DNA from 4 places in the Roseomonas cutis genome. Region 4 is predicted to be linked to each of the others. Evidence: predicted binding sites of a transcription regulator. Region 4 holds the regulator's gene; each other region holds the start of a gene.
The links. Region 4 encodes LexA, which represses DNA repair genes until DNA is damaged. Its sites were predicted from a motif close to TGTTCTANNTANGTTC; they were not measured.

Region 1: the regulator LexA is predicted to act here: its motif matches at 1,237-1,252, upstream of LPC08_RS11935 (PA0069 family radical SAM protein).
Region 2: the regulator LexA is predicted to act here: its motif matches at 5,525-5,540, upstream of LPC08_RS13710 (ImuA family protein).
Region 3: the regulator LexA is predicted to act here: its motif matches at 6,380-6,395, upstream of LPC08_RS18335 (S24 family peptidase).

What each region holds. Positions count from the first base shown of each region.
Region 1 covers NZ_CP087719.1:2,584,271-2,591,784, reverse strand. Annotated here, with positions in the region: gene LPC08_RS11935 (PA0069 family radical SAM protein) at 1-1,142, opposite strand, end outside; gene LPC08_RS11930 (Tat pathway signal protein) at 1,284-1,913, opposite strand; gene LPC08_RS11925 (tetratricopeptide repeat protein) at 2,097-3,851, shown strand; gene LPC08_RS11920 (4-(cytidine 5'-diphospho)-2-C-methyl-D-erythritol kinase) at 3,855-4,868, shown strand; tRNA gene LPC08_RS11915 (tRNA-Gln) at 4,859-4,933, shown strand; gene LPC08_RS11910 (ABC transporter substrate-binding protein) at 5,135-5,614, shown strand; gene LPC08_RS11905 (hypothetical protein) at 5,657-6,172, shown strand; gene LPC08_RS11900 (siderophore-interacting protein) at 6,204-7,268, opposite strand.
Region 2 covers NZ_CP087719.1:2,980,200-2,987,713, forward strand. Annotated here, with positions in the region: gene LPC08_RS13700 (error-prone DNA polymerase) at 1-3,006, opposite strand, end outside; gene LPC08_RS13705 (Y-family DNA polymerase) at 3,017-4,369, opposite strand; gene LPC08_RS13710 (ImuA family protein) at 4,744-5,478, opposite strand; gene LPC08_RS13715 (CinA family protein) at 5,607-6,095, opposite strand; gene LPC08_RS13720 (cupin domain-containing protein) at 6,166-6,537, opposite strand; gene LPC08_RS13725 (ABC transporter permease) at 6,570-7,418, opposite strand; gene LPC08_RS13730 (ABC transporter ATP-binding protein) at 7,408-7,514, opposite strand, start outside.
Region 3 covers NZ_CP087719.1:4,022,751-4,030,264, forward strand. Annotated here, with positions in the region: gene LPC08_RS18315 (response regulator transcription factor) at 1-321, shown strand, start outside; gene LPC08_RS18320 (MBOAT family O-acyltransferase) at 553-2,007, shown strand; gene LPC08_RS18325 (hypothetical protein) at 2,115-3,572, shown strand; gene LPC08_RS18330 (hypothetical protein) at 3,569-5,095, shown strand; gene LPC08_RS18335 (S24 family peptidase) at 5,649-6,293, opposite strand; gene LPC08_RS18340 (hypothetical protein) at 6,469-6,867, shown strand; gene LPC08_RS18345 (hypothetical protein) at 6,909-7,376, shown strand.
Region 4 covers NZ_CP087719.1:2,040,574-2,048,087, forward strand. Annotated here, with positions in the region: gene moaC (cyclic pyranopterin monophosphate synthase MoaC) at 1-342, shown strand, start outside; gene LPC08_RS09470 (molybdopterin molybdotransferase MoeA) at 342-1,547, shown strand; gene lexA (transcriptional repressor LexA) at 1,675-2,421, shown strand; gene LPC08_RS09480 (ComEC/Rec2 family competence protein) at 2,440-4,617, opposite strand; gene LPC08_RS09485 (SulP family inorganic anion transporter) at 4,691-6,169, opposite strand; sul1 at 6,240-6,295, opposite strand; gene gltX (glutamate--tRNA ligase) at 6,431-7,514, shown strand, end outside.

The DNA of each region.
Region 1 (7,514 bases), 540 kb from region 4:
AGCTCCAGCTGCCGTGGCGCCTCCGCCGAGGGCGGGACGGCGAAGGCGCCGCAATCCAGCCCGCCGCCCCGTCCCGCCTCGTCCAGGCCCAGGCGGCGCACCGCCAGCCGGAAGCGCTGCTGCAGGGCGGCGGCATAGGGGCCCACCCCGACCTGCCGCGTGCCGAAGCCGGAATCGTACATCCGCCCGCCCCGCGTCTGCCGCACCAGGGCGAGGACCCGCGCGGCCCGATCCGGCAGGTGCGCGTGCAGCCAGGCCTCGAACATCTCCGCGATCTCCAGCGGCAGGCGCAGCAGGACATAGCCCGCGCGCACCGCGCCGGCGCCGCGGCAGGCTTCCAGGATGCGCTCCAGCTCCGCATCGTTCACGCCCGGGATCATCGGCGCGGCCAGCACCCCGGCGGGGATGCCGGCCTCCGTCAGGGCCCGGATGGCCGCCACCCGGCGGGCGGGCGCGGCCGCGCGCGGCTCCATGATCCGGGCCAGCCGGTCGTCCAGCGTGGTGACGGAGAGGCAGACATTGACCAGGTTGCGCTTCGCCATCCGGGTCAGGATGTCGAGGTCGCGCAGGACCCCGGCCGACTTGGTGACGATGGTCACCGGATGGCCGAAGCGCTCCAGCATCTCCAGCACCGAGCGCGTCAGCTTCAGCGTCCGCTCCACCGGCTGGTACGGGTCGGTGTTGGAGCCGAGCGCGACCGGCCGCGGGACGTAGCCCGGCTTGCGCAGCTCCTTCTCCAGCAGCGCCGCGACCTCCGGCTTGAACAGCAGCCGGGTCTCGAAATCCAGGCCGGGGGACAGGCCCAGCCAGGCATGGGTCGGGCGGGCGTAGCAGTAGATGCAGCCGTGCTCGCAGCCGCGATACGGGTTGATGCTGCGGTCGAAGCCGATGTCGGGGCTGTCGTTCCAGGCCAGGGCGCTGCGCGCCGCATCCCGCGTCAGCGTCGTGGCCAGCGGCGGCAGGTCCGCCATCGCCTCCGCCAACGTGCCCCAGCCGTCGTCGAAGGGGTCCTGTGCCGTCCGCTCATAGCGGTTGGCGGGGTTGGACAGGGCTCCCCGTCCCTTGCGCAGGCCCGGCAGGGGGGTGCCGGGGAGAGGGCGGGGGGTTTGGACCAGGGGGCGGCCCAGGCTGCCATCGGGCATGGGTGCGACGCTCCGTACCCCGGGAGCCGGCAGGGGGGATGCCGTTCCCGGTTCGTTCGTCCGCACTATGGGGTGCGCGGTCTCCTCCGGTCAAGAACAATAAGGGAACGGATCGTCGCCCGCGGATCGCCGCCCGCCGCGTCAGCGCCAGCGGACGCCCTCGAGGTGGCAGGTCGCGAAGTTCCGTCGCTCGCTGGCCGCTCCGGACATGTAGACCACGCGGATGTCCACGTTGCAGGTGCCGCCCTGCGGCAGGTCGACCCAGATCGACTGCCCGGGATTGATGACGTTGTTCCCGAGCCGGTCCCGGCCCCAGCTCGACTGGGTGGAGAGGGAGACATAGAGCTCGCGGATCGTCTGCCCCGACTGGTTGATGAAGGAGAAGGAGGGGTTGCGGCTGCTCGCCGCGCCCGCCGGGCCGCCGCCGATGGCAGCCCCCGCCCCGCCGTCGCCGCCCCGGCCGAAGGCGATGCGGGAGATGTTGCAGGCGTTGAGGCCCATCCGCGTCTCCTCCTGCCCGCTGGCGTAGCGCACGCGGACGTCCAGCACGCAGTCCCCGAAATTCGGTGTCACCCAGACCTGCTGGCCGTTCGGCAGCACGCCCTGGCCGAGGATGTCCGGGCCCCAGTTCGAGAGGCGGGACGGCGAGACATAGGCGGACTGGATGGCCTGGCCGCTGTTGTTCTGCAGCCAGAAGCGGTTCTGCGCCTGGGCCGGCGCCGCCGTGGCGGCCGCCAGGAGCAGGACGAGGGCGGCCAGGACGGCGCGCATCGCGAATCCTCCCATGGAGCGGAGTCTTGTTGCATCGCGTAACATTTCGATCGTCTCCCGGAAAGACGCCGATCATGCTCTGCGCCGCCTGACCGGCGGTTAAGCCACAGCCCTGCCTCTCCCGCGTCGGGGCGCGAAAACCCCCCTTCCGCGCGGCGCGCGGGCTGACCTACGCTGCATTGCATGATCCCCGTTCCCTTCCGGCCGGGACCCCGCCTGGCCCTCCTGGCGGCCGCCCTCCTCGCGGGCTGCGCCGCCGGCGGCGCGCCCCCCGGCCCATCCCTCATGGCCTCGGGCGGCGAGGCCGGCCCCATGGCGGCGCGGGGAGAGGCGTCGGCGCCCGAGGTGCCGCGCGGCTCCTTCGGGCCCTACCTCGCCGGGCTGGTGGCGGAGCGGGAGTCCGACAGCGCGGTGGCCGCGGAGGAGCTGGCCGAGGCGCTGCGCCGCGACCCGGGCCAGCCCGAGGTCCTGCGCCGGGCCTTCACCGCCGCGGTGATGGATGGCCGGCCGGAGGCCACGCGCCTCGCCCGCAGCCTGCCGCAGGACCAGCTCGCCAGCCTGTTGCTGGCCGGGGCGGACGCCCAGGCGGGGCGCTGGGACCGGGCGGAGCAGCGGCTGCGCTCGCTGCCGCGCCAGGGGGCGGCGCAGATCCTGCAGCCCCTGCTGATCGCCTGGGCGCAGGCCGGGCGGGGTGCCACGGATGCGGCGCTGACCACCTTGCGCCCCTGGGTCGAGCAGGGACGGCTGCGCGGCCTGGCGGCGCTGCACGCGGCGATGATCGCCGACCTGGCCGGGCGGCCGCGCGATGCCGAGCGGCTCATCCGCATCGCCATCACCGAGGCACCGGACCCCAACCTGCGGCTGGTGCAGATCGCGGCCGGCATCCTGGCCCGGGCGGGGCGCGAGGCGGACGGGGCCCGGCTGTTCGACGTGATGGCGCAGGGGCAGGACGACGTGGCCCTGGCCGCGTCGCCGGCGCTGCGCCGTGCCGCGCTGACCGGGCGGGCGGTGGCCAGCCCGGTCGAGGGCATGGCGGAGGCGGAGCTGGCGCTGGGCGCGGCCCTGCGCGGGCAGGGATCGCCGGAGCTGTCGCTGATCCTGGCCCGGCTGTCGCTGCGGCTGCGGCCGGGCTTCACCGCGGCCCTGCTGCTGGGGGCCGAGGCGCTGGCCGATGACCGCCACCCGGAGGCCGGGCTGCGGCTGCTGGCGGCGGTGCCGGAGAATGACGAGCTGGCGCCGCTGGCCGCGCTGCGCCGGGGCCTGCTGCTGGATTCCGCGGACCGCACGGCGGAAGGGCTGGCGGTGCTGGCGCGGCTGGCCGAGGCACAGCCGAACGCCGCGCAGGCTCCCGCCCGGATGGGCGACATCCTGCGCGCCCGCGGCCGCTTCGCCGAGGCGGCGGCGGCCTATGACCAGTCCCTGGCGCGCGCCTCCCGGGCCGGGCAGCCGAGCTGGTCCCTGCTCTATGCCGCGGGCATCGCGCTGGAGCGCAGCGGGCGCTGGCCGGAGGCGGAGGGACGCTTCCAGGAGGCGCTGAAGCTCTCGCCCGAGCAGCCCTATGTGCTGAACTACCTCGCCTATACCTGGGCCGATCGCGGCGAGCGGCTGCCCGAGGCGCGCCGCATGCTGGAGCGCGCGGCGCAGCGGCAGCCGCAGGACGGCAACATCGCCGACAGCTACGGCTGGGTGCTGTTCCGCCTCGGCGACCTGCGCGGCGCGGTGAAGGAACTGGAGCGCGCGGCCGAGCTGGAGCCGCGCAACGCCACCGTCAACGACCACCTCGGCGATGCCTACTGGGCGCTCGGCCGCCGGGTGGAGGCGCGCTACCAGTGGAGCCGGGCGCTCGACCTCGGCCCCGACCCGGTGGAGGTGCCGCGCATCCAGGCGAAGCTGCACGACGGCACGCCGGCCCCGGTCTCGGCCTCCGCGGCGCGCTGACGCGTGGCGGGCTGGGCGGCGGCCCCGGCTGCCGGCCCGGGCGACGCCGGCGGCAGGACGGCGGCCCGGGCATGTGGCGGCAAGCCGGCCTGGGCGTCCGGCGAGGAGCCGGCTTGGGCGTCCGGCGAGGAGCCGGCTTGGGCCAAGATCAACCTGTTCCTGCACGTCACCGGCCAGCGGCCGGATGGCTATCACGAGCTGGACAGCCTCGTCGTCTTCGCCGCGGCCGGCGATCGCCTGCGGGCCACGGCCGCGGACGGGCTGGGACTGACCCTCGGCGGGCCGGAGGCCGGCGCCCTGGCGGCCGAGCCGGACAACCTCGTCCTCCGCGCCGCGCGCAGCCTGGCGCGGGAGGCGGGGATCGCGCCGGCGGCGGCCTTGCACCTGGACAAGCGGCTGCCGGTGGCCTCGGGCATCGGCGGCGGCTCGGCCGACGCGGCGGCGGCGCTGCGCCTGCTGGCGCGGTTCTGGGGCGTGGCGCCCGCCTCCGGCGGGCTGGCGCTGTCCCTGGGGGCGGACGTGCCCGCCTGCCTCGCCTCCGCCCCGCTGCGCATGGCCGGGATCGGGGAGCGTCTCTCCCCCGCGCCGACCCTGCCGTCCTGCGGCCTGGTCCTGGCCAATCCGCGCCGGCCGCTCTCCACCCCGGCGGTCTTCCGGGCCCGGGCGCCGGGCTTCTCCTCCCCCGCCGACCTTCCGGCCGGCTGGGACAGCGCGGCGGCGCTGGCGGAGACGTTGCGGGCCTGCCGCAACGACCTGGAGGCCGCCGCCATCTCGCTGTGCCCCGAGGTGGGGCAGGTGCTGGCCGCCCTGGCGGCGCTGCCCGGTTGCCTGCTGGCGCGGATGAGCGGGTCCGGCGCGACCTGCTTCGGGCTCTTTGCCTCTCCCGCCGAGGCGGAGGCCGCGGCGATGCGGCTGCCGGCCGGATGGTGGCGCTGGGGCGGAGGCCTCGCGGGCGGGCCGGGGCTTTACGACCCACCGCCGGGCGGATTAAGGGGCAGGGCGCCGGCTGGGGCGTAGCCAAGCGGTAAGGCAGCGGTTTTTGGTACCGCCATTCCCAGGTTCGAATCCTGGCGCCCCAACCAGCATGGCTGCCCAGGCCCCGGCTTGCCGGCTTGCGGTCCGCTCCGATATTGCGACGGGTTCGCAGAACCCGGATGGACCTCCGCATGGACCGGCGTCCCCCTCGCATGGTGTCCCGACGGGGGGTGGCAGCCGCCATGGCCGGTGGCGTGCTGCCCGCCGCCCCACGCGTGGCCCGGTCTCAGCCTGGCTGGCCGCGCCGGGTGAGGGACCTGGCGGGGCGCGAGGTGGTGATCCCGCGGCAGCCGCGCGCCGTCCTGCTGGGCGAGAGCTCGCAACTGCTGAACATGGTGCTGCTGCACCCGGACCCGGTGTCGCTGCTGGTCGGGATGGGCGGCGACCTGCGCGTCGTCGATCCGGCCAGCCACGCCGCGCTCGGCCGCCGCTTTCCGCGCCTGGAGCAGGTGCCGGAGGTCTCGGCCGGCGTCGGCCAGACCGTCTCCACCGAGCGGGCGCTGTCGCTGCAGCCCGACCTGGTCATCCTGGCGCTGTGGCAGCAGGCCTCGGAGGAGGTGCGCCGCATGGTGGAGCTTCTCGGCGCCGCGGGGGTGCCGGTGGTCTTCGTGGACCTGTTCCTGAAGCCGATCGCCCATACCCTGCCCACCATCCGCCTGCTGGGCCAGGCGCTGGGGCGGGAGGAGGCGGCCGAGGCCTATGCCCGCTTCTACGAGGCGCGCCTGTAGCGGATCCGGTCCCGCGTCGTCACGGCCGGGCCGGGGCCGGCGGTGCTGCTGCAGGCCTTCCCCGGCCGCTGGCCCTGCTGCTGGGTCGCGGGGCAGGAGGGCAGCGGCGAGATGCTGGAGCTGGCGGGGGGGCGGAACGTCGCCGCCGGCCTGCTGCCGACGGCGCGCGGCGGGCAGCTCGGGCTGGAGCAGGTGCTGACGCTGCAGCCGGAGGTCTATATCGGCACCGGCCTGTACCGGCCCGAAGAGGCCGCGGGCCTGCGCCTGGGTACCGGCGCCCCGGCCGACGCGGCGCGGCAGAGCCTGGCGGAGGTGGTGCGGGCGCCGGAACTGGCCCATCTGCCGGCCATACGCGACGGCCGCGCCCACGGCCTGTGGAACGCCTTCAACGGCACGGCGATCAACATCACCGCGGTCGAGGCGGTGGCCCGCTGGCTGCGCCCGGGGCTCTTCCCCGACATCGACCCCGCCGCTACCCTCGCGGAGATCAACGCCCGCTTCACCGCCATGCCCTTCGACGGCACCTACTGGACCAGCCTGGACCCCTCGCGCGGATAGCGCCGGGCCTCCGCGGGCAAGGTGGGGACGGCTACCCCGCCGCGCCCAGGCGCCAGTAGGCGGCTGTGGTGACGGCCTCGCGCGGCAGCCCGCGCTCCTCGCGGAACAGCCGGCGCAGCGCCTCGGCCGTGCGCGCCTCCGCCGCGATCCAGGCCCGGGCCCCGTCCTCCGCCGGCCAGGGCACGGCGCCCACCGCCTCGATCAGCCCGTCGCCCGTGCCCGGCGCGGCCCCGTGCCGGTGCAGCCAGCGCAGCCGCACCCCTGGAGGGGCGGCGAGGGGCTGTTCCTCCTCCGGCCCGTCCACCTCGATCAGCACCTCGCCGCGCGCGCCGGGCGGCATGGCCTCGACGGCGCGGGCGATGGCGGGCAGGGCGGTCTCGTCCCCGGCCAGCAGCACCCAGGGGGCCGCCGACGGCATGCCGCCGCCCGGTCCGATCATGCCCACCGGATCGCCCGGCGCGGCGCGGCGGGCCCAGCGGGTGCCCGGCCCCTCGTCGCCATGCACCACCATGTCCACCTCAACCCGCCCCGCCGCCACATCCACCCGGCGCAGCGTGTAGACCCGCGGCACGGCGGCGCGCGGCCCCTTCGGCCAGCGGGGGAGGCCGTTGGCACCGGCCCGGGGCCATTCCGGATCGCGCACGCCGGGCGGCGGCAGGAGCAGGCGGACATGGATCGCCCGCCGGCCGGCGAAATGCGCGAGGTCGTCGCCCGCCAGCGTCACGCGCCGCATCGCCGGGGTCAGCACGCGGTTCTCCAGGACGCGCATCACCCGCAGGTTCGGCAGGCGGTCGTCGTCGCAGCCATCGCCCGTCCAGCGGACCTCGGGCGCCCCGCCGGTCCCGGCCTCCAGTTGCTCGACATGCCAGGCGAGGATGCCGCGAAGCTGGAGCAGGTCGCCCAGCTCGCCCGCCTCGGCACGCAGGTGCAGCGTGTCGCGCCCGGCCGAGAGCGAGGCGCGGCCGAGCGCGTGCGAGATGTGCCAGCCTGCCGCGTCCTGGGTGACGACGGCGCCGTGCTCCGCGAAATGCCCGCAGAGCGGGGCGAGGTGCCGGTCCGCCCCGGGCAGCGGCACCAGGGCTTGGGCGGTGGGCATGGCGTTCATGGGCCTCGGTCGCGGGCGACGGCCATGGGCTCCCCCCGCTGGGTCATGCCGCCGGTGGATACAGGAGTTGATTTTCGCTCTCAACGGCCGGGGGTGGCGGGACCGCCCTTGCCTCCGGCCAGGCGGTTCGCGAGAAGAGCCGGAGGGTCCGTCCGAGGCCCGCCTGCCCGGGAGACCCCGCCATCCGAACGGATCTGCTCGCCACCCTCCACGCCCTCCTGGGCGAGCAGGGGCTGG
Region 2 (7,514 bases), 940 kb from region 4:
GGCGCGGTGCGCGGCGACCACGGCCGGGTAGAGGACGAGGTTGGCGGTGCCGTGCTCGTCCTCGACGGTGAAGAACACCACCCCCTTGGAGGAGCCCGGCCGCTGCCGCACCAGCACCAGCCCGGGCAGGCGCAGCCGCGCGCCGCGCCGGGCATCGCGCAGGCGGCGCGTATCGGCCAGGCGCATCGCGGCCAGGGCCGGACGCAGCAGCGCCAGCGGGTGGTCGCGCAAGGTCAGGCCGGTGGCGCCGTAGTCCAGCACGGTGCGCTCGCCCGCCGTCATGCGCGGCAGGGCGGGCGTGGCGGCAGCGGCGGCGAAGAGGGGAAGCTCCTCCGGCCCCCGCGCCGGCTCCACCGCCTGCGCCGCCCAGAGCGCGGCCCGCCCGTCCAGGCCGAGGCCGCGGAAGGCATCCGCCTGGGCCAGGGCGGCGGCGGCATCGCGCGGCAGGCCGGCGCGGCGCACGCAATCGGCCAGCGAGGCGAAGGGGCGCGCCGCGACGATCCGCGCCCCCGCCTCGGCGGAGAGCCCCGCCACCAGGCGCAGCCCCAGGCGCAGCGCCAGCCCGCCGGCGCTGCCCGGATCGGGCTCCAGCGTGCAGTCCCAGGCGCTGGCCGCGACATCGGCGGGGCGGATGGCGACGCCGTGCTCGCGCGCGTCGCGGACGAGCTGCGCGGGGGCGTAGAAGCCCATGGGCTGGCTGTTCAGCAGGGCGCAGGCGAAGACCGCCGGGTGGTGGCGCTTGATCCAGGCGGAGGTGTAGACGAGCTGCGCGAAGGAGGCGGCGTGGCTCTCCGGGAAGCCGTAGCTGCCGAAGCCCTCGATCTGCTGGAAGACGCGCTCGGCGAAGTCGCGATCGTAGCCTTTCGCCAGCATGCCGCTGACGAACTCCTCGTGGAAGACCGGCACCTTGCCGTGCCCCTTGAAGGTGCCCATGGCGCGGCGGAGCTGGTCGGCGCGCGCGGGGGAGAAGCCGGCCGCGACGACGGCGATGCGCATCGCCTGCTCCTGGAACAGCGGCACGCCGTAGGTCTTCCTCAGCACCTCGGCCAGCTCGGGATTGGGGATGTCGGGCGCCTCCTCGCCGTTCCGGCGGCGCAGGTAGGGATGCACCATGTCGCCCTGGATCGGGCCGGGGCGGACGATCGCCACCTCCACCACCAGATCGTAGAACTCCTTCGGGCGCAGCCGCGGCAGCATGTTCATCTGCGCCCGGCTCTCTACCTGGAACACGCCCACCGTGTCGGCGCGCGAGAGCATGGCGTAGGTCTCGCGGCAATCGGCGGGGATGGATTGCAGCGTGTGGCGCCTTCCGCCATGCGCCGCGATCAGGTCCAGCGCGCGGTGCAGGCAGCTCAGCATCCCCAGCCCCAGAACGTCCACCTTCAGGATGCCCAGCGCCTCGATGTCGTCCTTGTCCCACTCGATGGTGGTGCGCCCCTCCATCGCCGCCGCCGTCACCACCGCCAGCTCCACCAGCGGCCCACGCGTGATGACGAAGCCGCCGACATGGGTGGAGAGGTGGCGCGGGAAGCCCACCGGCTGGCCGCCCATGCGGAACGGGTCCTCGCCGCCGGTCAGCTCCTCGGCCAGCGCGATGGTCCGGGCCAGGCGCGGGTCGCCGTCGGGGTCCAGCCCCGCCTCGCGCGCCACCTCGGCCAGCGAGGCGCCGCCCGGCCCCCAGCTTCCCTTGGCCAGCCGCGCGGTGACGTCCTCGCTCAGCCCCATCGCCCTGCCCGCCTCGCGGATCGCGCCGCGCGGGCGGTAGCGGCTGAGCGTCGCGGCGATGGCGGCGCGGTCCCGGCCGTAGCGTTCGTAGATGTGCTGGATCACCTCCTCGCGCCGCTCGTGCTCGAAATCCACGTCGATGTCGGGCGGCTCGTCGCGGTCGATGGAGAGGAAGCGCTCGAACAGCAGGTCGTGCTTCGTCGGATCGACCGCGGTGATGCCCAGCACGTAGCAGACGGCGGAATTGGCCGCCGAGCCGCGCCCCTGGCAGAGGATGCCCCGCTCCCGCGCGAAGCGCACGATCTCCTGCGCCGTCAGGAAATAGGGCGCGTAGTCCTTCCGCGCGATCAGCCGAAGCTCGTCCGCGACCTGGCGCCGCACCGTCTCCGGCGCGCCCTCCGGCCAGTGCTCGCGCATCGCCGCGGCCACGCGGCGCTCCAGCGTCCGCTGCGCGGTCAGGCCTGGCTCCAGGATCTCGTCCGGGTATTCGTAGCGCAGCTCGCGCAGCGAGAAGCGGCAGGTCTCCAGCACGCGCGGGATCGCCGCCATCGCCTCCGGCCAGCGGGCGAAGAGACGCGCCATCTCGGCCGGCGGCTTCAGATGCGCCTCCGCATTCGGCTCGGCGGCATAGCCGAGCTCGTCCACCCGCAGGCCCAGGCGGATGGCGGTGAGCAGGTCGGCCAGCGCCTGCCGCCGCGCGACGTGGTAGCGCGTGCCGCCCGCGACCAGCAGCGGCTGGCCCATGGCGGCGAGCCGGTCCAGCCGCTTCGCGTCGTCGCCCGCGAAGCGATAGGTCGCGGCGCAGAACAGCGGCAGCGCCAGCCGCCGGCGCAGGGCGGCCGCATCGCGCCGCAGCCGGTCCGCGAAGGCCTCCCCCGGCTGGTCCGGCGGCACCAGCGCCAGGACGCAGCCCTCCACCCCCGCGATCAGGTCGTCGCGCGTCAGCCGGCATTCGCCCTTCGGCGCGTTCATCCGGCCATGGCTGAGCAGCCGCGCCAGCCGCCCGTAGGCAGCGCGGTCGGCGGGCCAGGCGAGGTATTCCATCCCGTCCGGCAGCACCAGCCGGCAGCCGACGAGATGGCGAAGAGGTCCTTTCCCCGCCTCGTTCAACTGCTCCACCGCCACCAGCCCGCGCACGCTGCCGGCGAAGGAGTTGCGGTCGGCGATGCCCAGCGCGGCATGGCCCAGCGCGGCGGCCGTCGCCGCCAGCTCGTGCGGGTGCGAGGCGCCGTCGAGGAAGCTGAAGTTCGACAGCGCCGCCAGCTCGGCGAAGAGGGTCACGCCCCCGCCTTCATGCCAGGAAGCCGTGCAGGAACCAGCGCATCGGCACGTCGCGGCCGACGCGGCAGACCCAGAGCCGCTCGCCCCCTTCCACCTCCACGCGGAAGTAGTCGCGGAACTCCCGCGCCGCCGCCTCCGGCCCGCCGCAGGGGTGCAGCCGCTCCGGCCCCTCCGCCGCGCGCACCCGCAGCGCGCGGCCCCGCCAGGTGAGCCGCGCCGGCGGCCCGTCCGGCAGGGGCGCGATCGCCTCCACCGGTTCCGGCGGGGACAGCAGGCGCACGGGGCGCGGCCGGTCATGCCAGTGCGCCGGGGTCTCCCTCGCCATCCCCAGCGGGTCACCGTGTGCCACCGCCTCCTCCGGCAGGTGGGCGGCGCGCGGGTCCAGCCGCCAGACGCGCAGCCGGTCGCCCAGCCGGTCCAGCAGACGCGCCAGCGCCTCCCGCTCCGCCCCCTCGCCGCCCGCGAAGCCGTCCTGCGCCGCCGCCAGCGGATCGGTCGCCTCGGCCGAGAGCGCCAGCCGGTCGAAGCCGAAGCCCGGCGCCAGCCGCTCCAGCCTCTCGCGGAACAGCCGCTCCAGATGCGCGGGCGCCCGCATCGGCAGCGCCGTGCCCACCGCCACCTCCTGCACCCCGCCATCCACCCCATGCGCGCGCAGCACCACGCGCCGTGCCCCACGCCCGGCCTCGGCCAGCCGCAGGCACAGCGCCTCCAGCAGCCGGGCGAAGACGGCGTCCACCGCCTCGCGCGTCACGATCGGCTCCAGCAGCTCGCGCGCCACGGTGAAGTCGGGCGGCGGCCGCAGCGGGCGGATCGGCCGGCCCCGCAGCCCCGCCACCTCGTCCAGCGCCGTGACCAGCCCAGCCCCGAAGCGCGCCGCCAGCTCCGCCCGGGGCAGCGCCCGCACCGCCCCCACCTGCCACAGCCCCAGCCGCCGCAGCGCCGCCCGCACCGAAGGCTCCACCGGCAGCACCGAGAGCGGCAGCGGATCGGTCGCCGCCGCCTCCCGCCCCGCCGGCACCACCACGCCCGCCCCGGCCCGCGCCAGGGCCAGCGCCGCCCCGGCCGTGCCCGCGACGGCGCCGACCGCCGTCACCCCCAGCCGCGCCAGCCGCCCCACCGCCGCGTCGCGCAGCCCTGGCTCGCCCTGCCCCGCAGCACAGCCGGTGATGTCCAGCAGCAGCGCCTCCGGCGCCTCCACCCCCGCCAGCGGCGTGAACCGCATTGCCCAGAGCCCCAGCCGCCGCAGCAGCGCCGCATTCGCCGCCGCATCCTCCGCCACCAGCCGCACCGCCGGGCAGGCCGCCCGCGCATCCGCCACCGCCAGCCCCGCCCGCAGCCCGGCCGCCGCGGCCGCGTCGTCCACCGCGGTCAGCACCTGCCGGGGGCCGCGCTGGGTCCAGAGGGCGATGGGGGGCGGGGCGTCCTGGCCCCCGGAGGGAAGCCGCTGCCGGCCTTCGGCATCGACGCAGTGCGTCGATCCCCCCGATGCCCCCCATCCGCCCGGAGCGGAGCCCCTGGACCCATGTTCGTCAGAGGGCGGCGCTGCCGGAGACGGCAGCGCATGTGTGAAAGGGGGTCCAGGGGGGCGGAGCCCGCCCTGGGGCCACGGGTGCGACGCCTCCATCGCCAACCGGTCCAGCGCCAGCCGCGGCAGATGCAGGGCGAGGAGGCGACGGCCGGGCTGGGCGGACGCGGCGTCGGGGGGTGGCGGGGCGGCGGCGGGCGCGCCGGGCGGGGTCAGGCGCGGCGGGCGGCAGAAGCGGCGTCGCATGCGTCGGGCTCCAGATCCTCGGCGGTCAAGGTTTCGGTGCCGAGGCGCCAGGCGACGTTCCACAGGCCCGGGCGCCCGGAGCGGGTGCGGAGGAGCTCCAGCGTCCAGTGCGGGTCGCCCAGGTCGTGGCGGGACAGGCCGGTGCCGGCACGGCCGGAGACGCGCCAGCGGGTGGTGGCCAGGGACGGCCCGGCGGCCGCCTCCGGCACGTCGTCGCGGAGGAGGAGGCCGATGCCGCCGCCCGTCTCGGCCGCGAGCTGGAGGCGGCGGGCGGCGGTGGGGTCGGGGGTCTCGTCGAGCAGGAGGGCGCCGGTCACGGCGGGGCAGCGCAACACCTCCTCCATGGCCCAGAGCGCATCGTTGCGGCCGCGCGCCTGCACCAGGATCAGGCGGGAGGGCGGCAGGCCGAAGCGGGACAGGCCGGGCGGCCAGGCGTCGGGGCGGCGGGCGATCCAGAACACCGTGCCGCCGCTGCGCGCGAGGAGCAGGGCGGCGAAGCCGGCCGCGGCGCCGGGGCCGGCGGCCAGCAGCTCGTGCAGCGCCGCGCGCGGCAGGCCGCCGCCACCCGGCAGCGCCGCGTCGATGGGGGGCGCGAGCGGCACGGCGCGCGAGGCGGCACGGGAGAGGGCTTCGGCGGCGCCGGCGCGTTCCTGGCGCGCGATGCTGGCACGCAACGCGGCGAGGAGGGCCGGCCTGTCCATCGGGGGGCTCATGGACAAGGATGCGACTCCGGAAGTGGATTCAGTATGTTCTCTATATGTTCCAGCATGGAGTTGCGTCGGGTCAAGCACGTCCTGCCTTCCCCGGTCCCGTTGGCCGTGGCCGACGGCTATGGCTGCCCCAGCGTCCCGGCCAGCAGGTCCAGCAAGGCCGAGGCGAAGCCGCGCATGTTCTCCGCCCGGTTGGACTCCCCGGTGGAGACCGTCATCACCCGCTCCACCGTGCCGTCGCTCACCGCGAGGCAGGCATGCCCCGCCGGATCGCCATAGCGGTTGCCGGTGGGTCCCGCGGCCCCCGTCTCGGCCAAGCCCCAGACCGCCCCGAAGCGCTCCCGCACCCGACGGGCAAGCAACAGCGCATAGGCTTCGGTGGAAGGGCGCATCCCGGCCATGTCGCCGGGGGTGATGCCCAGCAGGGCCGCACGCGCCTGCCCCGTATAGACCACGGCTCCGCCGAGGAAATAGGCGCTGGCTCCCGGCACGGACAGCAGCGCCGCCGAGACCAGCCCGCCGGCCGAGGATTCCGCGACCGCGACGGTTGCCCGCTGCGCCGTCAGCAGGGCGGAGAGTCGCGCGGCCGCCGGCATCAGGTCCCGCATGGCGTCCTCCATCCCCTGGGCAGAGCGAAGGCTGCCCCCGCGCTTGGGTCCGGGCAACCCGGGCGCGCCGTCACGGCGGGCCGAGATGCAGGGCGAGCCAGACGGTCGGTGCCTCCGGATCGGTCCAGGTGACGCGGTGGCGGCACCGGGCGGGGATCAGCAGGTGATCGCCGGGGCGCAGGGCGCGTTCGCCCTGGCCTTCGAGCCAGAGCCGCGCCGCCCCCCGCAGCAGCAGGACCCATTCGTCCCATGCCTGGTCGTAGGGAGAATCCTCCGGCGTGACCTGGCCGGTGGAGACGATGCGCTCGATCCGCACCCCCGGCCGCACCAGGAGCTCGGTGAACTCCTCGTCGCCGGAGGGCGGCGGCAGATGGTCGAACAGGTTGTCCAGGCGCCCTTCCCTCCCCGCCCCGCGGCCGTGCGCAGGATCAGCCGACGCCACGGCAGGCCCCGGCGGCGGGCCGGGGCGGGGCCTCAGCCGCCGGGGGCCACCTGCGGCCCGTCCTGGCCGCGCATCGCCCAGCCGGTGGTGCGCTGCTCGATGGCGACGGCCACGGCGTACATGAGCACGCCCATCACCCCCGTCACGATCAGCCCGGCGAAGACCAGCGGCACGTCGAAGCGGCTGCTGGCCAGGATCATCAGGTGGCCGATGCCGTTGTTGGAGGCGACGGTCTCCGCGATGATCGAGCCGACGAAGGCGACGGTGATGGCGATCTTCAGCGAGGCGAAGAAGTAGGGCATCGCCCGCGGCAGCCCGACCTTGCGGATGATGTCGATCGGCCGGGCACCGAGGGCGCGCAGCACGTCGCGCAGCTCCGGCTCCACCGTCGCGATGCCGGTGGCGACGTTCACCACGATGGGGAAGAAGCTGATCAGGAAGGCGGTGATGACGGCCGGCACGGTGCCGATGCCGAACCAGATCACCAGGATCGGCACCACCGCGACCTTGGGCACGGAATTGAAGGCGATCAGCAGCGGGTAGAGCCCGTGGTAGAGCACGGTGGACGACCCGATGGCCACGCCCAGCAGCAGGCCGAAGACGATCGCGAAGCCGAAGCCGATCAGCGTGGTCATCAGCGTCTGCCAGGAATTCTCCAGCAGGGGGCGCCACCACTTCACCATGCTCATCGCGATGTCGCTGGGCGGCGGCAGGATGAACTGCGGGATCTGGAAGCCGCGGCAGACCACCTCCCAGACCACGAAGGTGCCGACGATGATCATCCAGGGCAGCCAACGCTGCAGCCGGCGGCGGCGGCGCGCCGCGGCGGCCATCGCCTCGATCCGGCTGGGGGCCGGGCCCGGCATCCCGTCACGTGGCATGGGCGGCCTCCGGGACCATCTCGCCCCTGCGGGCGGCGCTGATGTGCTCGCGCAGCTCGTGGACCAGCTCCTGGAAGGGCTGGGTGTACATGTCGT
Region 3 (7,514 bases), 2.0 Mb from region 4:
GTCTTCATCGTCGGTCCCTACACCTTCCGGCCGGCGGCCAAGGTGCTGCAGGACATGGCGAAGAACCGGCGGATCCGGCTGACCGAGAAGGAATGCTCGATCCTGAAGTTCCTCTACCGCGCCGGCGGACGCCCGGTGGCGCGGCAGGTCCTGCTGAACGAGGTCTGGGGCTACAACGCCGCCGTGACCACGCACACGCTGGAGACCCACATCTACCGGCTGCGGCAGAAGATCGAGCAGGACCCGACCAACGCCGCCCTGCTGCTGACCGAGGGCGGCGGCTACCGCCTCGATCCCGCCGCGGGCCGCGTCGCGGCCTGACCGCCGGGGCCGTTCACTCGGCCCCGGCGCCATGCCCGGGGGCGGCCGGCCCCGCCCCGATGGCGGTCCTGACAGCGGGATTGAGAGCACGCGGCCCCAGGGCGCACCCGCTGGGGCGCCGCGCCATGAGCTGATGCAGCCGGGTCACGGTGTTGCTTGGTTACCCGCGGTGGCATTGCCGCGACTGCCCCCAGACGGTAGGCAGAACGGCCACCGCCAGCCACCCCGCCCGTGATCTTCACCTCCGCCGTCTTCCTCACTCGCTTCCTGCCGGTTGTCCTGTTCCTCGACTGGGGGACGGAAGCGGGGGCCATGCGCCGGACGCGCTGGCTCCTGCTGCTGCTGGCTAGCCTGTTCTTCTACGCCTGGTGGCGGCTGGACCATCTGCCGGTGCTGATCGGGTCCATCGCCTTCAACTACTTCATGGGCGCTCGGATCGAGGGGGCGGCGCCGCACGGCAAGCGGGCGCTGCTGTTCCTCGGCGTGGCGGCGAACCTGCTGCTGCTGGGGGCCTTCAAGTACACGGCCTTCGTCTCCGGCAACGTCTTCTGGCTGCTGCGGCTGGACGGCTTCCAGATCCCGGAGATCGCCCTGCCGCTGGGCATCTCGTTCTTCACCTTCACCCAGATCGCCTACCTGACCGACTGCCTGAAGGGGAAGCGCGGGCGGCACGGGCCGGTGGAATACGCCCTCTTCGTCACCTTCTTCCCGCATCTGCTGGCCGGGCCGATCATCCACCATTCCGAGATGATCCCGCAGTTCCAGCGCGGCCGCCGCCCGCTAGACGAGGCGGCGTCCGACGCGGTGGAGGGCTTCGCCCTGCTCGCCATCGGCGCCGCCAAGAAGCTGGTGCTGGCGGACAACCTCTCCCCCATCGCGGACGCCGTCTTCGGCGCGGCGGCCCAGGGGCATGCGCCCGATCTCGGCCAGGCCTGGCTGGGGGCGCTGGCCTACACCTTCCAGCTCTACTTCGACTTCTCCGGCTATTCCGACATGGCCGTCGGGCTCGCGCGCATCTTCGGCGTGCGCTTCCCGGCCAATTTCGACAGCCCCTACAAGGCGACGAACCTCGTCGAGTTCTGGCGCCGCTGGCACATGACCCTGTCGCGCTGGCTGCGGGACTACCTCTACATCGCCCTCGGCGGGAACCGGGGCGGGCCGCTGCTGCGCTACCGCAACCTGTTCCTGACCATGGTGCTGGGCGGGCTGTGGCACGGCGCCGCCTGGACCTTCGTGATCTGGGGCACGCTGCACGGCCTGATGCTGGCGGCGACGCATCTGGTGCGTGGCCGCTTCGGCCGCCTGGCGCCGACCGGGCGCGTCGGGCGCGGCGCCTTCAGCCTCGCCACCTGGCTCGGCACCTTCGTCTTCGTGGTCTTCGCCTGGGTGTTCTTCCGGGCCACCACGCTGGATTCCGCCCTGCTGGTCCTGGGCGGCATGGTGGGCCTCGATCCGGCCGACGGCACGCCACGTGTCCCGCTCTCGGGCAATGCCGGCGACCTGATCGGGCTGGCCGCGGCGATCGCCTTCCTCGCCCCCAACAGCATCGCCATCGAGAAGGCGCTCGCCGGCCGTACCCGCGGCGCCTGGGCCGCCGCCGGGCTGGCCGGGGCGGCGGCCCTGGCGGCGCTGATGGCCGGGCTGACCGGGCCGGCGGAATCGCCCTTCCTGTACTTCAACTTCTGAGCCGTGCGCATGTCCGTGCGGCTTCGGGACAGCGTGGCACCCGCGGGGAGAGGCGCCGCCTCCCCCCCTCCCCCGGGACCACGATGGGGCCCCGGGGGAGCCGGGCCATGAGACGCGCCCTTGCCCTGCTGGGTGCCGCCCTGGCCGGCGCGGCGTTGCTGGCGGCCGCCTATGTCGCGCTGTTCAACGCGCTGGTGCCCCCGGCCCCCGGCTCGATCTACCGCGAGGTGCTGCTGGCCGACGCGCCGGGCCCACGGCTGATCGTCGACAGCGGCTCCAACGGCCTCTACGGCCTCGATGCGACGGAGCTGGGGCGCGGGTTGAACCGGGTGGGCATCACCGCCTCGGACAATGCCGGCTACAACCTCGTGCACAAGGCGTGGCGGCTGCTGGAATGGGCACGGCCGGGGGATGCGGTGATCCTGCCGCTGGAATGGCCGTACTACGACGCGCCGGACCGCATCACCGATTTCTACCTGGAGGCCTCGACCAGCTACTATCCGGGCTACTTCCAGGCCATTCCCTGGGACCAGCGGCTGCGCCTGCTTGCCGCCCTGCCGCTCTCGGGCGCCAGCGCCCGGCTCTGGTCCAATGCGGGGAGCTGGTGGCGCGGCTGGCAGCCGGCGCGGCGGGAAACCCGGCTGGAGCGCTTCGCCGTCCTGGCCGACCGCGGCGCCGACGGGCGGGAGGAGAATCCGCCGAAGCGCGGCCTGCGGCCCGAGATCGCGCATATGAGCTGCGGCAAGTTCATGTTCTACCTGCAGGAGGACGGTCACCGCCCCCCCGATGCGGCCGGGCTGCGGCGGCTGATGGAGCTGCTGGACAAGCTGCGCCGGCGTGGAGTCCAGGTCGCCTTCGTCCCCCCGGTGGTGGGCGGCGAGGACTGCTACGTGGAAGCGGCCACGCTGGACGCCTATCTGGCGCAGGTCCGCGCCATCCTCGCGGAACGGGGCTTCCAGCTCCTGGGCGATCCGCGGGATTTCTGGATGGGGCCGGAGACGATCCTCGACACCTACTACCACCTCGATGCGTCCGCCCGGGCCGAGGCGACGGCCCGGCTGCTGCCGCTGCTGCGCGAGGCGGGCTTCGCCGCGCCCCCCGCCCCCCTGCCCGACCTGGCCGAGACGGTGGTTCGGCGGGAACGGGAGGAACGCGGCGACCGCTGGCCCGAAGCCATGCCGGCCGGGCGCGAGACCCCGGGCACCGACACGGTGCGCCTGACCGCCCTGGCCGGCTGGTGGCCGGTGCGGCCCGAGGGGCGCTGGACCCGTGATGTCGGCGCCGTGCTGCGCCTGCGCCCGCCTTCCGGCACGCGCGCCCTCGCCCTGCGGCTGCGCGGCCCGGAGCCGGCGCGGCCGCTGGAGATCCTGCTGGACGGCATCGTGGTCGCCCAGGCCACGCCCGGGCCGGAGGAGGCCGTGGTCGAGGTGCCGCTGCCGCCTGGCCGCGACCGGGTCGAGCTGGTGCTCCGCCCGCCCGCCGGCGCACCGCCCCCGCCCCATCGCGGGGAGGAGGCGCCACCCCGGCTGGGGGTGCTGCTGCTGGGGGTGACGCCGCGCGCATGAGCCCCCGCGACGTCTCTCCGGCCCGCCCGCCCGAAGCGGCCGGCAGGCCCGCCGGTCCCCGCCATGCCGGGCTCCGCCGCAGCCTGCGCCTGCTGCTGGCCGGGCTGGCCGGCGCGGCGGTCGCGGCCGGGCTCTATGTCGGCAGCTTCGCCGCGCTGGTGCCCCACCCCTACGTGCCCAACCTGCGGGAGGCGCTGCTGCTGCACGCGCCGGGCCCGCGGCTGATCCTGGAGAGCGGATCGAGCGCGCTGCACGGACTGGATGCGACCGCGCTGGGCCATGGGCTGAACCGGACGGGGATCTCCATCGCCGACAACGGTGGCTACAACGGCGAGCACAAGGCGTGGCGGCTGCTGGCCTGGGCGCGGCCGGGGGATGCCGTGGTGCTACCCCTGGAGTGGATCTACTACGACCGCCCCGACGCGCTCTACGAGAGCTACCTGCGCGCCGCGACGACGCTGCTGCCGCATTACTTCCTGTCCCTGCCCTGGGCGGAGCGGCTGCGGGTCATCGCCGCCCTGCCGCTCTCCGAAGGCGTCGCCATCCTCTGGCGCAATGCCGGCGCGACGCTGCGCGGCGCCAAGCGCGACGACACGTCGCGCCTGCTGGAGATGCACCGCTGGCTGGCCGAGGAGCACCGCGACGGCGGCGCGACCGACCTCCCCCCTGCGGAGCTGCGCCCCGAGGCGCAGGCCCTGTCCTGCGATGGCTATCTCTTTCCCGACGGCATGCTGGAGCGCGGACCGGACCCGGCCCGGCTGGCGACGCTGCTGCGGCTGCTGGACCGGCTGCACGACCGCGGCGTATCGGTGGTGCTGGTGCCGCCGGTCGTGGCCGGCGAGGACTGCTATGCCGATCCGGCGGCGCTGGAGAGCTACCTGGCGCGGCTGCGGGGCGTCCTGGCCGGGGCAGGCCTCTTCTACCTGGGCGACCCGCGCGATTTCCGCTTCGGCCCGGAATCCCTGCGCGACACCTACTACCACGTGGACCACGCCGCCCGGGCGACGGCCACGGCGCGGCTGCTGACCCTGCTGCGCCAGGCGGGGCTTTCGGGGCCGGAGGGAGTACCGCCCCCCGGCCTCGCGGCGACCGTCGTGGCGCTGGAGCGGGCGCATCCCGCCCGCTCCGCCTGGCCCGGCGAGGCTCTGCCGGCCGGGGCCGAGGTCCCCGGCGGCTCGACCATGCAGATCGAGGCCGTGGCCGGCTGGTGGCCGCCGGAGGATGGGGCACGCTGGACCCGTGGCGGCACGGCGGTGCTGCGCCTGCGACTGCCCCCGAAGCACCCGTCCCTGGCCCTGCACCTGCAGGCCCAGGGCGCGCCGCGCGGCGTCGAGGCCTGGATCGCCAACCGCCTGGCCGCCAGCGGCGTGATCGGCCCCGATCCGCAATGGCTGACGGTGCCCCTGCCCGCGGATGCCGAACGGGTCGAACTGGTGCTGCGCCCCGCAGCGCCGCAGCCGCCCGCCGATGCCGCCGGACCGGATCGCGGTCTGCGGCTGCTGGGCGTCGCCGCACGGCCCTGATACCGACGGGATGACCCGTTGTTCTGCATGTTCGGGCGTGGGACCGGGAGGGGACGCCGTCCCCTCCCAGACCCTCCCCTGCCGGGGCCACAAGCGGGCCCCGGTCCCCGCTGGGAGTCTGGTGCTTCGTGGCTGCCGTCAGTCTCTCGGCTGAACCCAGGGAAAGCGCGGACAGGCGGGACTCTGAATAAAGCTTCAGAGCGCGTCAGCGAGTGCGGCGGCCGGCCCCGCCGAGGAGCATGGCTCCTCGGCGCCTCGACCCCGTATCAGGCTGTCCCGCGGCAGCGCCGATCGGGTCCAGGGCCCGCAGGGTCCTGGCGGAGTGGGGGTATCGGGGGCGAGGCAGAGCCTTGCCCCCGGGGAACGGGCGCACCCCACGCCGGCACGGATCAACGCATCCCGCCGTCCGTATGGGGCGGGATGGCGCCCATGGTGCCGCACGTGTCCGACGGAGGCTCTGCCTTCCCCGATGGGGCTATGAGCCGGCCCGGGGGCCCGCCGGGAGGGCCGACGCGCGCGGCGGCCGTGTCGGTTGTCGGTCAGGCCGTCGCGCTTACTGGCTGGCCCAGACGATGCGGTGCATCCAGGTGATCTCGACCAGGTCGAAGCTGTAGTTCGGGTGTGCCGGGTTCAGGCTGGCCAGTTCCACCTTGCGGGCGGACTGGCGCAGCAGTTCCTTGGCCATCACCTCGCCGCCGCGCGTCCGCACCACCACCCGGTCGCTGCGGCGGATCGGGGCGGAGGGCGAGACGATGATGGTGTCGCCGTCGCGGAACACCGGCTCCATGGATTCGCCCGAGATCTCCAGCGCGTAGGCGTTGGGATCGGGCACCTCGGGCACGCTGATCTCATCCCAGCCGGCGCCGGCCGGGTAGCCGCCATCGTCGAAGTAGCCGGCGCTGCCGGCCTGGGCGAGGCCGATCAGCGGGATGCGGCGCACCGGCCGGGCGCTGCCGCGGAAGTTGCCGGGAGAGCCGGTGATGAGGCTGGCGAAGGCTTCCATGCCGGTTCCCGTCGCGTCCAGCACCTTGGCCACGCTCTCGGTCGAGGGCCAGCGCGCGCGGCCATCCGGCCCTGTCCGCTTCGAGGGGTTGAAGGCGGTCGGATCCAGCCCGGCCTTGCGCGCGAGACCCGAGGGGGAGAGTCCGTTCTCCGCCGCCAGCGCGTCGATGGCGCGCCAGATGTCGTTGTGCTGCATGGGCGCATTATCCTAGGCTCTTTATCCACAAACAATAGGAACATGCTCTTAAGGAGGACTTGACGCCCAATCGAGTCGAAGCGCAATGTTCACGTATTGTTCAACCTAAAGGCGAGGACAGCCCCCGATGACCAACGCCTCCCCCCGACCTGCCGGACCCGGACGACTCTCCGCCATGTCCAAGTCGGAACCCTTCCGGACGGCCGAGGAGGCCTGGTTCTGGACCATGGCCGCGCTGGTGGCCCGGCGCGACGGTGCGCGCGTGCTGGCCGGGCGCGGACTGGTCGAGCGCCCCTGCGAGCCGGATGACGTGGTGAAGTGCCTCGACCGGCTCTATCGCCAGCGCCGGATCGACCTGGCCCATGCCCGCATCCTGCGCATCTGGGGCGAGCGGGGCGAGCGTCCGAACCCGCTCTCCCCGCGCGAGCGGCACGACCACCGTCTGTGGAGCGAGGCGCTGGACCGGCTGGAATGGCCGTTGCAGCTGAAGGGCATCGTCGCCGGCGACCCCTCCCTGCCACCCGCGCCCGAGGAGACGCGCGTGGTGTCGCTCGCCGCCCGGCAGCGCCCGTGATTTTCGATCCGGATCAACCGGTTGGCCTTGCCGCACCGGGCATGTCGCCCGCCGCGGCGACCGGGTCGGGGCGGCGGTCGCACCTCCGTCACGCCGAGGCGCAGGAGGTGTGGATCGGCTTCGGCGGTCGCGCCGACCAACTCTGGCTGCGCCTGCTGCGGCCGGGATTCCGCCACTGCTTCGCGGCGCTGCGCGACGGGTCCGGCTGGACGGTGCTGGACCCGCTGTCCGGGCGGCTGCTGGTCACCCGGCTGGACGCGCCGGGTGGTTTCGACCTGCCGGGCTTCTGGCGCCGGGCCGGGTGCACGGTGCTGGGTCCGTTCCGGCCTGCCGCTCCGCGCGCCCGCCGTCCCTGGCTCTCGCCCTTCTCCTGCGTCAGCCTGTGCCGGGCGCTGCTGGGCCCTGGGGCGCCACGGGCGGTGACGCCTTTCGGCCTGTTCCGCGGGCTGGATCGGCAGGAGAAAATTTCTAGGAAAATATTCTTGACTACCCTGCAGGCGAGGATGTAAGACCTCTCTCGTCAACGGGCGAGCTGCGCCCGCTGACCTCTCCTCCCGATCCCCACCTTCGCGGGCCCGGCTCCGGATCACTCCGGGCCGGGCCCGCGGCCTTTCGGGAGGCTCCTTCACCAACCAGGAGGTTCCGCG
Region 4 (7,514 bases):
GTCGAGGGCCGGGCCGGCAAGGGCGACGTGCTCGGCGTGGCGCGGATCGCCGGCATCATGGCGGCCAAGCGCACGGCGGAGCTGATCCCGCTCTGCCACCCCCTGCCCCTCTCCTCCGTGCGCCTGGAGCTGACGCCCTCCGGGCCGGATGCGCTGGAGATCGAGGCGGCCGTCACCACTGCCGGGCGGACCGGCGTGGAGATGGAGGCGATGACGGCGGTGACCGTCGCCGCCCTGACCGTCTACGACATGTGCAAGGCGGTGGACCGCGCCATGCGGATCGAGGCGGTGCGCCTGGTCCGCAAGAGCGGCGGCAAATCAGGACTTTACGAGGCGACGTGATGCTTCCGGTCGAAGAGGCGCTGGACCGGGTCCTCGCCGGGCTCTCGCCGCTGCCGGCGGAAACCGTGGCCTTGCCGGACGCATGGGGCCGGGTGCTGGCCGCGCCGCTGACCGCGCGGCTGACCCAGCCGCCGGCCGACGTCTCCGCCATGGACGGCTATGCGCTGCGTGCCGCCGACGGCGCCACGGGGGCGGAGCTGCGCGTCGTCGGCACCGCGCCGGCCGGGCATCCCTTCTCCGGCACCCTCGGCGCCGGCGAGGCGGTGCGCATCTTCACCGGCGGCGTCCTGCCCGAGGGGGCGGATGCCATCCTGCTGCAGGAGGATGCCACCGCCCTCGAAGGCCGCGTGCGGGTTGGGGAGGCACCGGCCGCCGGGCGCTGGATACGCCGCCGCGGCCTGGACTTCGCCACGGGCGAGGTGCTGGTCGAAGCCGGGCGGCGGCTGACGGCGCGCGACATCGGCCTGGCCGCGGCGGGCAACCACCCCTGGCTCGCGGTGCGTCGCCGCCCGCGGGTCGGGCTGCTGGCCACCGGCGACGAGATCGTCCTGCCGGGTGAGCCGGTGCCGCCGGGCGGCATCGTCTCCTCCAACGCCCATGCCCTGGCCGCCATGGTCCGCGCGGCCGGGGGCGAGCCGGTGGTGCTGCCGGTGGTGCGCGACGACTCCTCGGCCATCGCGGCGGCGGCCCGGGCGGCGGAGGGCTGCGACCTGCTGGTGACGACCGGCGGCGCCAGCGTGGGCGACCACGACCTGGTGCAGTCGGCGCTGGGGCCCGAGGGGTTCGAGCTCGGCTTCTGGCGGATCGCCATGCGGCCGGGCAAGCCGCTGATCTGGGGCCGGCTGCGTGGCGTGCCGTTGCTGGGCCTGCCGGGAAACCCCGTCTCCGCACTGGTCTGCGGCGTGCTGTTCCTGCTGCCCGCGCTGGCGCGGCTCGCGGGCCTGCCGGCCGGACCCACGCCCAGCCGGCCGGCGCGCGCCGGGGCGGATCTGGCCGCGAACGACCGGCGCCAGGACTACCTCCGCGCCCGTTGCGCCCCCGGCGAGGGCGGGGTGCCCGTCGCCATGCCCTTCCCACGGCAGGACAGTTCCATGCTGCGGCTGCTGGCCGGGGCGGATGCCCTGCTGATCCGTGCCCCGTTCGCGCCGGCCGCCCCGGCCGGCACGCCGGTCGAGATCATCGAGCTGGCGCCGCTGGGCCTCTGACGCGCCGTTCCGGCCACCGGACCTGTGGATTCCGGGGACAAGCTTGACCATCCCATTGGAACCTATCTAGAACATGCCGGCGGGTTGCCGGTTTGTTCGCCGGCGAGTCCGCCGGAGGATTTTCCCTATGCTGACGCGCAAGCAGCACGAGCTGCTGGTCTTCATCGACCGTCATCTGCGGCAGACGGGGTTCTCGCCTTCCTTCGAGGAGATGAAGGAGGCGCTGAACCTCCGCTCCAAGTCCGGCATCCACCGGCTGATCACCGCGCTCGAGGAACGGGGCTTCCTGCGGCGGCGCGCCCACCGGGCCCGCGCGCTGGAGGTGGTGCGCCTGCCGGAGAACCTGGCCGCCGCCAAGCCCGCCATGGCCGCGATCCCGTCCTCGGCACCGTCGGCCGAGCCTACCCCGGCGCCCCCCGCCTTCGCGCCGAACGTCATCCGCGGGCACTTCGTGCCGAACCTCGCGGGCGTGACGCGGCCGGTGGAGGCGCCGGCCGTCCATCTGCCGCTCTATGGCCGGATCGCCGCGGGCCTGCCGATCGAGGCGCTGCGGGACCAGGGCACGGGGATCGAGGTGCCGACGGCGCTGCTGGGCCATGGCGAGCACTACGCGCTGGAGGTTGCCGGCGATTCGATGGTCGAGGCGGGGATCCTGGACGGGGACACGGTCATCATCCGCCGCGGCGACACGGCCGACAACGGCTCCATCGTCGTAGCGCTGGTGGATGATGCGGAGGTGACGCTGAAGCGGCTGCGCCGCCGCGGCAACTCGGTGGCGCTGGAGGCGGCGAACCCCCGCTACGAGACGCGCATCTTCGGCCCGGACCGGGTGAAGGTGCAGGGCCGGCTGGTCGGGCTGCTGCGCCGGTACTGACCTCGCCGGGCTCGCCCCTCACTCCGCCGGGGCCATGGGCTCGCGCGGGCGGGGCGTGGGGATCGGGGGCACCCAGGGGCGGGTGCCGCGCCAGTCGCGGTCGGACAGCACCCGCAGCCCGGACGGACCCAGCCAGACCGCATGGGGACCGTTCCGCCAGACGCTGAAGCGGTCCACGACCACGGTTTCCCGGCAGCGGCCACGGATCGGCTCGGCGGAGACGAGCACCCTGGCCTGGCCGCACCAGCCCTCCGCCACCACGGGTGGCGCCGCCTGCCCGCGTCGCGCGGTCGGTGCGCGCAGCAGGGCGGCGGCGGCGGCGTCCGGCCGGGGACGGAAGACGCATCCCGTGCTGGCGCAGCGGATGGCTCCCCCGGCGAGGTCACCCTCCGGCGGCAGGCGTTCCGCCTCCCCCTCCCCCCAGGCGCGCAGCCAGCTGTCGCGGGTGAAGCTGCTGGCGCCGCTCGCCCGCTCCAGCCAGACACCCTCCGCCGTGCGCAGGGCGATCAGCCGCCCGTCCTGCGACACCAGCAGGTCGGGGGGATCGGCCGCGAGGCCGGAGGCCAGTCCCGCCGCCAGCAGCGGCACCCCCAGCCAGCGCACCCCGCCGCGCCACAGGCAGAGCCAGCAGAGGCCCAGCGCCAGCACGGCAAGGCCCCAGGCCGGGATCGGCGGCGTGGCGGCGACGGCGCCCGGCCAGGAGGCCACCTGCCCTGCCACCCACAGCACCGCCTCCACCCCCCAGCCCATCGGTGCCAGCGCCATGCCCTCAAGGCCCAGCGGCATGAGCAGCGCCGCGGCCAGCCCGGCGGGCATGATCAGGAAGGAGGTGATGGGCACCGCCAGCGCGTTGGCCGCGACGCCGTAGAGCTGGAGGCGGCCGAAATGGTACAGGCCGAAGGGCGTGGTCGCCGCCCCCGCCACCAGCGAGGTCAGCATCAGCCCGCCCACGGCCAGCGCCACCCGGCGCCAGGCCTCGCCCTGGCCGCGCCACAGCAGCAGGCGGCCGCGCATCGCCTCGGCCGTCGCGGCCAGCGCCATGACCGCGCCGAAGGACATCTGGAAGGACGGGCCGAGCAGTGCATCCGGCTGCCACAGCATCACCAGCGCCGCCGCCAGGGCGAGGCCGCGCAGCGAGATCACCCGCCGCCCCAGCAACAGCGCCACCACCCCCAGCGCCGCCATGGCGAAGGAACGCAGCATCGGCACCTGCGACCCGGTCAGCACCGTATAGAAGCCGCCCAGCATCAGGCCGGCCACGGCGGCCGCGGCCTTGCCGTCCAGCCGCAGCGCCAGCGGCGGCACCAGCCCGAGCAGCAGCCGTGTCGTGCCGAATCCCAGCCCGATCACGATGGCGACATGCAGGCCGGAGACGGAGAGCAGGTGCGCGAGGCCGCTGTCGCGCATGGCGGCGATCGCTTCGGCCGGGATGCCGGACTGGCTGCCGGTGAGCATGGCGGCGGCAATCACCCCGGCCGCCCCGGGGATGGCCGCCGTCACCCGCGCCTCCATCGCGGAACGCAGCGTGGCGAGCCCGGCCGGGCCGTCCGTCGCCAGCACCTCCACCGGGCCGAGGGCAAAGCCGCTGCCGGCAAGGCCGGAGAAGTAGGCGGCGCGCTGGAAGTCCCAGGCTCCCGGGGCCACGGGGGCCGAGGGCGGGCGCAGCAGGGCGCGGATGCGGACGGTGTCCCCGGGCAGCGGCCGGGTGGGGTCGTTGGCGCGCAGGCGGATGCGGATGTCGCGCTCCAGCGGCGCTTCCGCCCCGTCCCAGCGCGCGCCCTCCAGGCGCAGGCGGCGGCCCTCGGGCAGCAGGTCCACCTCCGCCACCCGGGCGGTCACGACCACGGCGCGGCCGGGCAGTTCCGGCACGGGCGGCTGGCGGCCCGCCTGCCACAGCGCCCCGGCGAAGCCCAGGGCGACCGCCCCGGCCAGCGCCAGCGCCACGGCGAGGAGCGGCCGGCGGCCGCGCAGCGCCAGGGCCGTGGCGAGGAGCGGCCAGGGCAGCCAGAGCCAGGCCGGGCCGGGTTCCGCGCGCCCGGAGAAATAGGCGACGACCCCGACGCCCAGCGCCACCGGCAGCCAGAGCGGCAGGCGTGACCACTCCGCCGCGACGCAGTCCAGGACGCGCGCGCGCCACGCGGCCGGCCAGGACCAGCCGGGACGAAGGCGCAGCGGGGTCAGGGCCGCGTGGGACACATCCCAAAGTGGAACAATTTTTCCGGGACCACAACCAATGTCCCGGGCGTCGGCCCCCTTCGCCCCGAGGGCTTCAGCCCGCCAGGATGGCGGGGCCGTGCCGGTCGGCCATCCGGGCGCTGGCCTCGTTCAACCCGACCACCTCCACCTCCGCGCCGCGGCGGCGCAGCTTGCCCACCACCGCCTCCAGCGCCGCGACGGCGGTGACATCCCACAGATGCGCGCCGGTCAGGTCGATCCGCACGCGCCGCGCCGTGTCGCGCAAGTCGAAGGCATCGGCCATGAGGTCGGCGCTGGCGAAGAAGACCTGGCCCGCGACGCGGTAGGTGCGGGTGTCCGTGCCCGGGTCGTACCGGCTCGTCACGTCCAGCAGGCGCATCACCTTGAAGGCGAAGAAGACGCCGCTGAGCAGCACGCCCACAGTCACCCCGGCGGCGAGGTTGTGCGTGGCCACCGTCACCGCGACGGTCGCCAGCATGACGATGCTCGACACCTTGGGATGGCGGGTCACGTCGCGCAGCGAGGCCCAGGAGAAGGTCTCGACGGAGACCATGACCATGATGGCGACCAGCGCCGCCACCGGCACCTGCGCCACCCAGGGGCGCAGCAGCACCATCAGCACCAGCAGGAAGACGCCGGCGGTCAGGGTGGAGACCCGCCCCCGCCCGCCGAAGCGGATGTTGCCCACCGTCTGGCCGATCATGCCGCAGCCGGCGATGCCGCCGAACAGCCCGGCCGCCGCATTGGCGAGGCCGAGCCCGGTGCATTCCCGTGCCTTGCGGCTGTTGGTGTCGGTGAGGTCGTCCACCACCGTCGCCGTCATCAGCGATTCCAGCAGCCCGACCACGGCCATGGCCAGGGAATAGGGCGCGATGATCCGCAGCGTCTCCAGGGTGAGCGGCACGTCGGGGAGGAACAGGCTCGGCAGCGAATCCGGCAGGCGGCCGAGATCGGCCACCGTCGCCGCCGGCATCGGCACCGCGATGGTGAACGCGGTCAGCGCCAGGATGCAGACCAGCGGCGAGGGGATGGCGGTGAAGACGCGCGGCAGCAGATAGATGATGGCGAGTCCCGCCGCGATCAGGGCGTAGGTGTGCCAGGTGACGCCCAGCATGTGCGGCACCTGGGCCGAGAAGATCAGGATGGCCAGCGCGTTGACGAAGCCGGTGCGGACGGATTTCGAGACGAAGCGCATCAGCACGTCCAGCCGCAACAGGCCGAAGACGATCTGCAGAAGTCCGCAGAGGATGGTCGCCGCCAGCAGGTATTGCAGCCCGTGGCTCGCCACCAGCGCCGCCGCGACCAGCGCGACGGAGCCCGCGGCGCCCGAGATCATGGCCGGCCGGCCGCCGGCGAAGGCGATCACCACGCCGATGACGAAGGTGGCGAAGAGCCCGACCTGGGGATCGACGCCGGCCACGAAGGAGAAGGCGATCACCTCCGGGATCAGGGCGAAGGTGCCGACCATGCCGGCCAGCACGTCGCGGCGCAGCGCGCCGAGCCCGCCGCCGAACCATTCGGCGCGGTCGTGGTGGAAGATGGGTTCTTTCATGGAGACAGGGATTCCGCAGTCAGCGCAGGACGCCGGCGGGCGGGGCCGCCGGGGCATGTCCTGTCGTGTGCGTTATCCGGCGGATCGGCGGCCGGAGGAGCCACCCGGGATTGCACCGGGTCCGGGATGAATGGACCCACGGTAACGGCCGCCGCGCTGCGCCGCAACATGAACCTCGCGGCCGGTCCCTGTCATGGGCAGGGCTGACCGGATGCCGACTTCGTTCCGCGCCGGCGCGTTCCGGGCTAATCTGCCTGGATCATGACCGTCCGCACCCGCTTCGCGCCCTCCCCCACCGGCTACCTGCACATCGGTGGCGCTCGCACGGCGCTGTTCAACTACCTCTACGCGCGCCACCACGGCGGCCAGTACCTGCTGCGCATCGAGGACACCGACCGCGCCCGCTCGACGCCCGAGGCGGTGCAGCAGATCCTCGACAGCCTGGACTGGCTCGGCCTCTCGCCGGACGAGCCGCCCGTCTTCCAGGCGGCGCGCGAGGCACGGCACCGCGAGGTGGCGGAGCAGCTGCTCGCCGAGGGCAAGGCCTACCGCGCCTACGACACGGCGGAGGAGCTGGCGGCGATGCGCGAGCTGGCGGTGAAGGAGGGCCGGCCCCCGCGCTACGACGGGCGCTGGCGCGACCGCGATCCGTCCGAGGCACCGGCCGGCCTCGCCCCCGCCATCCGCATCAAGGCCCCGCGCGACGGCGAGACGGTGGTGAACGACCTGGTGCAGGGCGAGGTCCGGGTCCGCAACAGCGAGCTGGACGACATGATCATCCTGCGCTCCGACGGCACGCCGACCTACCTGCATGCGGTGGTGGTGGACGACCACGACATGGGCATCACCCACGTCATCCGCGGCGACGACCACCTGACCAACACCTTCCGCCAGATCATGGTCTACGACGCCATGGGCTGGGACCGTCCGGCCTTCGCCCACATCCCGCTGATCCACGGCCGGGACGGCGCCAAGCTGTCCAAGCGCCACGGCGCGGTCGGGGCGCTGGAGTTCCGCGACCAGGGCATCCTGCCGGAGGCGCTGAACAACTACCTCCTCCGCCTCGGCTGGGGCCATGGCGACGAGGAGTACGTGCCCCGCGACAAGGCCATCGCGCTCTTCGACCTGCCCGATGTGGGCCGCGCCGCCTCGCGCATGGACGAGGCCAAGCTGGCGCACCTCAACGGCCTGTATCTCCGCGCCGCCGAGCCGGAGCGGCTGGCCAAGGAGGTGCTGGCGATCCTGGCGAAGCGGGACCTGCCCATCGACGCGGCCGGCGAGGCCCGGGTGCGGGCGCTGATCCCCGACCTCCAGCCCCGCGCCCGCACCCTGGTCGAGATGGCGG